One region of the Streptomyces solicathayae genome, then DNA from elsewhere that is predicted to be linked to it. Evidence: riboswitches for the same ligand, from Rfam matches in the RefSeq annotation. Region 1 holds a riboswitch; each other region holds the start of a gene.
The links. Region 1 has a riboswitch for S-adenosylmethionine ahead of R2D22_RS26965 (aminotransferase class V-fold PLP-dependent enzyme). Riboswitches for the same ligand answer to the same signal wherever they lie in the genome.
Positions count from the first base shown of each region.

Region 2: linked by a shared signal. The riboswitch ahead of R2D22_RS34980 (IclR family transcriptional regulator) and the one ahead of R2D22_RS26965 (aminotransferase class V-fold PLP-dependent enzyme) in region 1 are both predicted to bind S-adenosylmethionine.
Region 3: linked by a shared signal. The riboswitch ahead of thrC (threonine synthase) and the one ahead of R2D22_RS26965 (aminotransferase class V-fold PLP-dependent enzyme) in region 1 are both predicted to bind S-adenosylmethionine.

Region 1 covers NZ_CP137573.1:5,819,449-5,821,705, reverse strand. Annotated here, with positions in the region: gene R2D22_RS26965 (aminotransferase class V-fold PLP-dependent enzyme) at 1-767, opposite strand, end outside; SAM riboswitch class IV at 973-1,089, opposite strand; gene trpD (anthranilate phosphoribosyltransferase) at 1,200-2,257, opposite strand, start outside.
Region 2 covers NZ_CP137573.1:7,658,061-7,660,317, forward strand. Annotated here, with positions in the region: gene R2D22_RS34975 (hypothetical protein) at 1-264, opposite strand, end outside; gene R2D22_RS34980 (IclR family transcriptional regulator) at 368-1,087, opposite strand; SAM riboswitch class I at 1,328-1,469, opposite strand; gene R2D22_RS34985 (hypothetical protein) at 1,841-2,257, shown strand, end outside.
Region 3 covers NZ_CP137573.1:4,410,125-4,412,381, reverse strand. Annotated here, with positions in the region: gene thrC (threonine synthase) at 1-1,191, opposite strand, end outside; SAM riboswitch class I at 1,185-1,335, opposite strand; gene R2D22_RS20385 (glucosyl-3-phosphoglycerate synthase) at 1,480-2,257, shown strand, end outside.

The DNA of each region.
Region 1 (2,257 bases):
CGGCCGGCCAGCACGCCGGAGCCGAACGGCGCGTACAGCTTGTGCCCGGAGAACGCGACCCAGTCGACGTCCAACTCCCGTACGGAGACGGGGTGGTGGGGGGCGAGCTGGGCGGCGTCCAGGACGATCCGGGCGCCGTGCGCGTGGGCGGCCGCGGCCAGCTCCCGTACCGGCCACAGCTCGCCGGTGACGTTGGAGGCGCCGGTCACGCAGACGAGGGCCGGGCCGTTGGGCTCACGGCCGGCGAGCGCGCGCTCCAGGGTGTCGACCGCCTGCTGCGGGGTGCGCGGCGCATTGAGGTAGGTGACCCGGGCGTCCTTCCAGGGCAGCAACGAGGCGTGGTGCTCGGTCTCGAAGACGAACACCTGGCAGTCGGCGGGCAGGACGGCGGCGAGCAGGTTGAGCGAGTCGGTGGTCGAGCGGGTGAAGACGACCTGGTCGTCCTCGCGGCAGTCGAGGAACTCGGCGACGGTGACCCGGCTGTTCTCGAACAGGTCGGTGGAGAGCTGCGAGAGGTACCCGGCGCCGCGGTGCACGCTGCCGTAGTACGGCGCGTACGCGGCGACGTCGTCCCACACCCGCTGCAGGGCCGGCGCGCTGGCCGCGTAGTCGAGCGCGGCGTACGTGACCTCGCCGCCGATCACGAGCGGGACGGTGACGTCGCGGCCGAGGACGGGCAGCGGGGCGGCACAGCAGGGGTCGGCGGCCGGCTCGGCGACGGCGGAGGTGGCGGCGGTGGCGACGGCGGCGTGCGGGCGTGCGGACATGGCGGTATCTCCCGGCAGGACAAGGCGAAAGGCGTGAAGGGGCCCGCAGGGCAGCACGAAGTGACGTGCCGGACACGGGTGTTGCCTCGACGCACGGCGAGAAAGGGGCCGCACGGAGGTGGGGAGGAGGGGGCCGGAGGCCCTAACGCATTCGCTTGCTCACGAGACTGCTCCCTTGAGGACCAGGACCCCAGGGTGTCGCAGGGGTCCGCGCTTGCCGTGGACCTTGCTGTCCACGGCCTGGTCTTCACCCGGGGCACCCCGCCACGGACGGAGGGTTGCCGGACAGCGAGCCGGGGCTTCGTAGCTGTCACTCATGACCTGGCCAAGAAGTTATGCCACGTGATCGCCCCGACGCAACCCGTGTCCGGGATCCGGGACGCGAAAGAGGGGCCCGGACGACCCCGGACCCCTCTGCCGCACGCCCAATCGCTACGCGTTGCTCACGGCCACCCAGCGCTCCAGCGCCCGGCGCGCGGACCCCGAGTCGATCGACTCGGCGGCCTGCTCCATTCCGGCCCGCAGCTGCTCCGCCAGGGTGCCGCTGCCGGGGTTCAGGGCGGTCAGTGCCGCCGCCGAATTGAGCAGGACGGCGTCCCGTACCGGACCGGTCTCGCCGGCCAGCAGGCGCCGGGCCACGTCCGCGTTGTACGAGGCGTCGGCGCCGCGCAGCGCCTCCACGGGGACCAGCTCGATGCCGACGTCCCGCGGGTCGAAGGACTCCTCGCGCACCGCGCCGTCGCGGACCACCCACACCTTGGAGGTGGCGGTGGTGGTCAGCTCGTCCAGGCCGTCGTCGCCGCGGAAGACCAGGGCGGAGGAGCCCCGCTCGGCCAGTACGCCGGCCATGATCGGGGCCATCCGAGGGTCGGCCACACCGGTCGCCTGTGCCTTCACCCGGGCCGGGTTGGTGAGCGGGCCGAGGAAGTTGAAGACGGTGCGCACGCCGAGCTGGCCGCGGGCCGCGGCGACGTGGCGCAGCGCCGGGTGGAACTTCACCGCGAAGCAGAAGGTCACGCCTGCCTCCTCGGCGACCTCGACGACCCGCTTCGGGGTGAGCTCCAGGTTGACGCCGAGCTTCTCCAGGACGTCCGAGGACCCGGAGGCGGAGGACGCGGCCCGGTTGCCGTGCTTGACGACCTTGGCCCCGGTGCCGGCCACCACGATCGCCGACATGGTGGAGATGTTGACCGTCTTCGCGCCGTCGCCGCCGGTGCCGACGATGTCCACGGAGGGGCCGGAGACGTCGATCAGGTTGGCGTGCGCGTACATCGCCTCGACCAGACCGGTCAGCTCCTGGACCGTCTCCCCCTTGGCCCGCAGCGCCACCGCGAAGCCGGCGATCTGGGCGTCGGTGGCCTCGCCGCTCATGATGCGGTCCATCGCCCACGCCGTGGCCTCGGTGCTCAGGTCCTCACCGGCCAGCAGGGTGTTCAGGACGACGGGCCAGGAGCGGCCCGCCGTGGTAGTGCCTCCAGCGGGGGTCACAG
Region 2 (2,257 bases), 1.8 Mb from region 1:
GACCTCGCGATCCTCGGGCGTCAGCGAGGCTGCGTTCACCTCGCCAAGTCGCAGACGGCGCCGTACCTTTCTGAGGGGAGGCGCCTGGAACTCCTGGTGGATGGCGATCAGTGACTGAAGCGCTCTGGTGTGCTTGGACTCCTTGATCTGCTCCCGCGCGTATACGCATGCGACGATCACCACAACCGCGCTCAGCGCGCCGCTCACCCCTTGCACGGCGTCCCACACAGCAACATCCCCACCCCGGGCGGGGACGTCCGGCATCCCCGCGTACCTCCCGACACCCTACTTTCCGAGCCCTGCCCACCCGGTGCCCTACGTCCGCGGTGACCAGGAATTGGGTCCGAGACCCACTCCTGCTCACCGGCTAGGAACGGTGTCGTACGGCCTCGGTGAGGCGGTCGGCCGCGTCGATGGCGACCTTCGCGAGCCGGGCGCCAGGGTGGCGGGTGAGGCGTTGGATCGGGCCGGTGACGGTGATGGCGGCCACGACACGATGGGCCGGGTCGCGCACCGGCGCCGAGACGGAGGCCATGCCGGGTTCGCGCTCACCGATCGACTGGGCCCAGCCTCGGCGCCGTACGCCGCTCAACGCGGTGGCGGTGAAGCGAGCCCCCTGCAGACCGTGGTGGTAGCGCTCGGGCTCCTCCCAGGCCAGCAGGACCTGGGCGGCGGAGCCGACCTTCATGGGGAGTGCGGAGCCGACGGGTACGACGTCGCGCAGGCCGGTGGTCCGCTCGGCGGCGGCGACGCAGACGCGCATCTCCCCCTGTCGGCGGTAGAGCTGCGCGCTCTCGCCTGTGGTGTCGCGCAGGGCGCTGAGGACCGGGCCGGCCGCGGCCAGCAGGCAGTCCTCTCCCGCGACGGCCGAGAGCTCGGCCAGTCGGGGGCCGAGGACGAAGCGTCCCTGCAGGTCCCTGCCGACCAGGCGATGGCGTTCGAGAGCGGTGGCGAGCCGGTGGGCCGTGGGCCGAGCCAGGCCGGTGGCGGCGACGAGCCCCGCCAGAGTGGCCGGCCCCGAGGCCAGCGCACCGAGGATCACCGCGGTCTTGTCGAGGACACCGACATCGCTGGAAATATCCGACATGTTCACGAAAGGGGGTACTCCAGTCTCGGCCCGCGACGTCATGAATCGCGGGGAAGCTCGCCCAGGCGAGGGCAGGGACGGTCAGCGAGGAAGGGCCGAAGTGGTCGGCCGCTATGCCGCGGTGATCGCGAGACGGGCACAGATGGCGACGCGCGTACGGATCGCGAGACGGGTACGCGGAACACGAAGGCCCGGAGCCGAGAGACCTTGGGCAAGGGGCAGCACAGAGAGCACCGTGTCTCCTCATCTTTTCCCGCGCCACGTTGGCGCGGGCCGGAGTTGGCACTGATCCCGACGGCGCGGCGCGAACATTGAGCGCCGAGTCGACCGGGGAGTTGCCGGGGCTTCGTAGGGCCGGTCCCTCCACCCCTCTGGATGATTCGCGAGGAACGATACAAGACTCCCGGCGCTGCCTGCCAACGGGTTCCCGGCAACGCAATCGGCAGGTCGGGCCGACCACGACGCTGACGCCGTATCGCGTGTAGCCGCTGACCTCCAGGCCCGATCCCAGGCCGGAAGTGCGTGCCACGTCGCCCGTCTTGCGGACGCTCGGCGCAGGTCGCGCGCTGGGCGCTCCGCCAAGCGATTACCATCCCTCCGGGATGATCTGGTCCAAACCGCCACAAACTCCGGACACAGTCTCCGGCCGACGCGCGACAACGACGAGGAGCAGACCACGTGAGCCGACCGCACGCTCGCCCACACCCCGGGACAACGCCGGGCGAGACGCCGCTCGGGGAGCCCCGCTGGCCGATGGCCACGGCCGTGCTGGCCGCCATGGCGCTGACGCTGCTGCTCCCCGACGACCTGCGGCTGGCGCCCGCTTGGGTGCTGCCCTCCGTGGAGGGGCTGCTCCTGCTCACGTTGATCGCGGGCGACCCGGGCCGGATCGACCGCCGCTCCGTCGCGCTTCGTGCCGTGTCGATCGCGCTGGTCTGCGTTCTCGCTCTCGGTGCCGTCTGGTCGACTGTCCAGCTGATCGACGACATCCTGCACAACGGGAAGGAGACGGCATCCGCCACCAGTCTGCTCCAGACCGGAGCCAACGTCTGGGTCGGAACCGTCCTCGCCTTCTCCTTGCTGTACTTCGACCTCGACGGCGGTGGTCCCGCGGCCCGTGTTCAGCGGATGCCCGCCCACCCGGCCCTCGCCTTCCCGCAGCAGCTCAGC
Region 3 (2,257 bases), 1.4 Mb from region 1:
GGTGGTCAGCGTCGGGTCGAGGACGCCGTCCTCGATGAGCTTCTTCGTCACGCCGACGGTCACGCCGCCCGCGGTCTCCGCGAAGATGCCCTCGGTCCGGGCCAGCAGCTTGATGGCGTCCACGACCTGCTCGTCGTTCACGTCCTCCACCGCGCCGCCCGTCCGGCGGGCGATGTCCAGGACGTACGGGCCGTCGGCCGGGTTGCCGATGGCGAGCGACTTGGCGATGGTGTTCGGCTTCTGCGGACGGACCACGTCGTGACCGGCCTTGAAGGCGGCCGACACCGGGGAGCAGCCCTCGGCCTGGGCGCCGAAGATCTTGTACGGCTTGTCCTCGACGAGGCCCAGCTTGATGAGCTCCTGCAGACCCTTGTCGATCTTCGTGAGCTGCGAGCCGGAGGCGATCGGGATCACGATCTGGTCGGGCAGCTGCCAGCCGAGCTGCTCGCAGATCTCGTACGCGAGGGTCTTGGAGCCCTCGCCGTAGTACGGCCGCAGGTTGACGTTGACGAAGCCCCAGCCCTCGCCCAGCGGGTCGCCGATGAGCTCCGAGCAGAAGCGGTTGACGTCGTCGTAGTTGCCCTCGATGCCGACGAGTTCGCCGCCGTACACCGCGGCCATGACGACCTTGCCCTGCTCCAGGTCGTGCGGGATGAACACGCAGGAGCGGAAGCCGGCGCGTGCGGCGGCGGCGCCGACGGCGCCGGCCAGGTTGCCGGTGGAGGAGCAGGACAGGGTGGTGAAGCCGAAGGCGCGGGCGGCCTCCAGGGCCTGCGCGACGACGCGGTCCTTGAAGGAGTGCGTCGGGTTGCCGGAGTCGTCCTTGACGAACAGCTTGCCCGGCTCGACGCCGAGTTCGCGGGCGAGGTTGTCGGCCTGGACGAGCTTGGTCCAGCCCGGGTTCAGGTTCGGCTTGTCGGCGACGTCGGCCGGGACGGGCAGCAGCGGGGCGTAACGCCAGATGTTGGCGGGGCCGGCCTCGATCCGCTTGCGCAGCGCCTCGGGGTCGCCCTCGGGAAGGTCGTACGCGACTTCGAGCGGCCCGAAACAGAGTTCGCAGGCGAAGATCGGACCGAGCGGGAACTTCTCACCGCACTCACGACAGGAAAGGCCGGAAGCGGGACCGAGGTCGACGGTGGTTGCGGTGTCAACAGTCTGTACAGCCATGGAGGCGAGGCCCTTTCTCCTCATCTTCCTCACGGCGCATTTCGCCATGAGACGGATTTGGCACCTTCCCTAGCCGGGAGCCTCGCGGCCGCGGATTCGCGGACGAGACCGGCTGGAGGGTTGCCGGGGCTTCAACGGGCCGTTTCCCTCTGCCCCTCTGGATGAGCGGTATTCGGTTGTGGGACGCGGGCGGGACCCCGACATGCATCGGGCCTCCGCGTTGTTCAAGACTGTAACCGAAGGCTCGGACGGCGCGAGACGGTCGTCCGAACCGCGAGATGGATCACAAACCGCAACTGGGGAGTAACGGACGTGCTGGAAGAAGTGGAGCGCTGGCTCGGGCGGCGCTCCTGGTCGGTGACCGATCGCCCGCTCGACCAGATCCTGGCCGCCAAGCGCGCGACGACGGTGAGCGTCGTGCTGCCCGCGCTGAACGAGGAGGCGACGGTCGGCGACATCGTCTCCGTGATCCGCCGCGAGCTGATGTCGGAGGCGGTCCCGCTCGTCGACGAGCTGGTGGTGGTGGACTCCGGGTCCACGGACCGGACCGCGGAGGTGGCCGCGGTAGCGGGCGCCCGGGTGGTGGCGCGGGACGCGATCCTGCCGCGGATCCCGGCCGTCCCCGGCAAGGGCGAGGTGCTGTGGCGGTCGCTGATGGCGACCAGCGGCGACATCGTCTGTTTCGTCGACGCGGACCTGCGGGACTTCTCGGCGGACTTCGTCACGGGGATCGTCGGCCCGCTGCTGACCGACCCGGACGTGGAGTTCGTCAAGGCGATGTACGACCGCCCGCTCGGGGACACGCCCGGACAGGGCGGCCGGGTGACGGAGCTGGTGGCGCGCCCGCTGCTGAACCTGCACTGGCCGCAGCTTGCCGGCTTCGTGCAGCCGCTGGGCGGCGAGTACGCGGCCCGCCGCTCGCTGCTCGAACGGCTCCCGTTCCCGGTCGGGTACGGGGTGGAGTTGGGGCTGCTCGTGGACGCGCTGCACACGGTGGGTCTGGACGCGTTGGCGCAGGTGGACGTGGGGGTGCGCAAGCACCGGCACCAGAGCGGACTGGCGCTGGGCCGGATGGCGGCGGCCATCTACC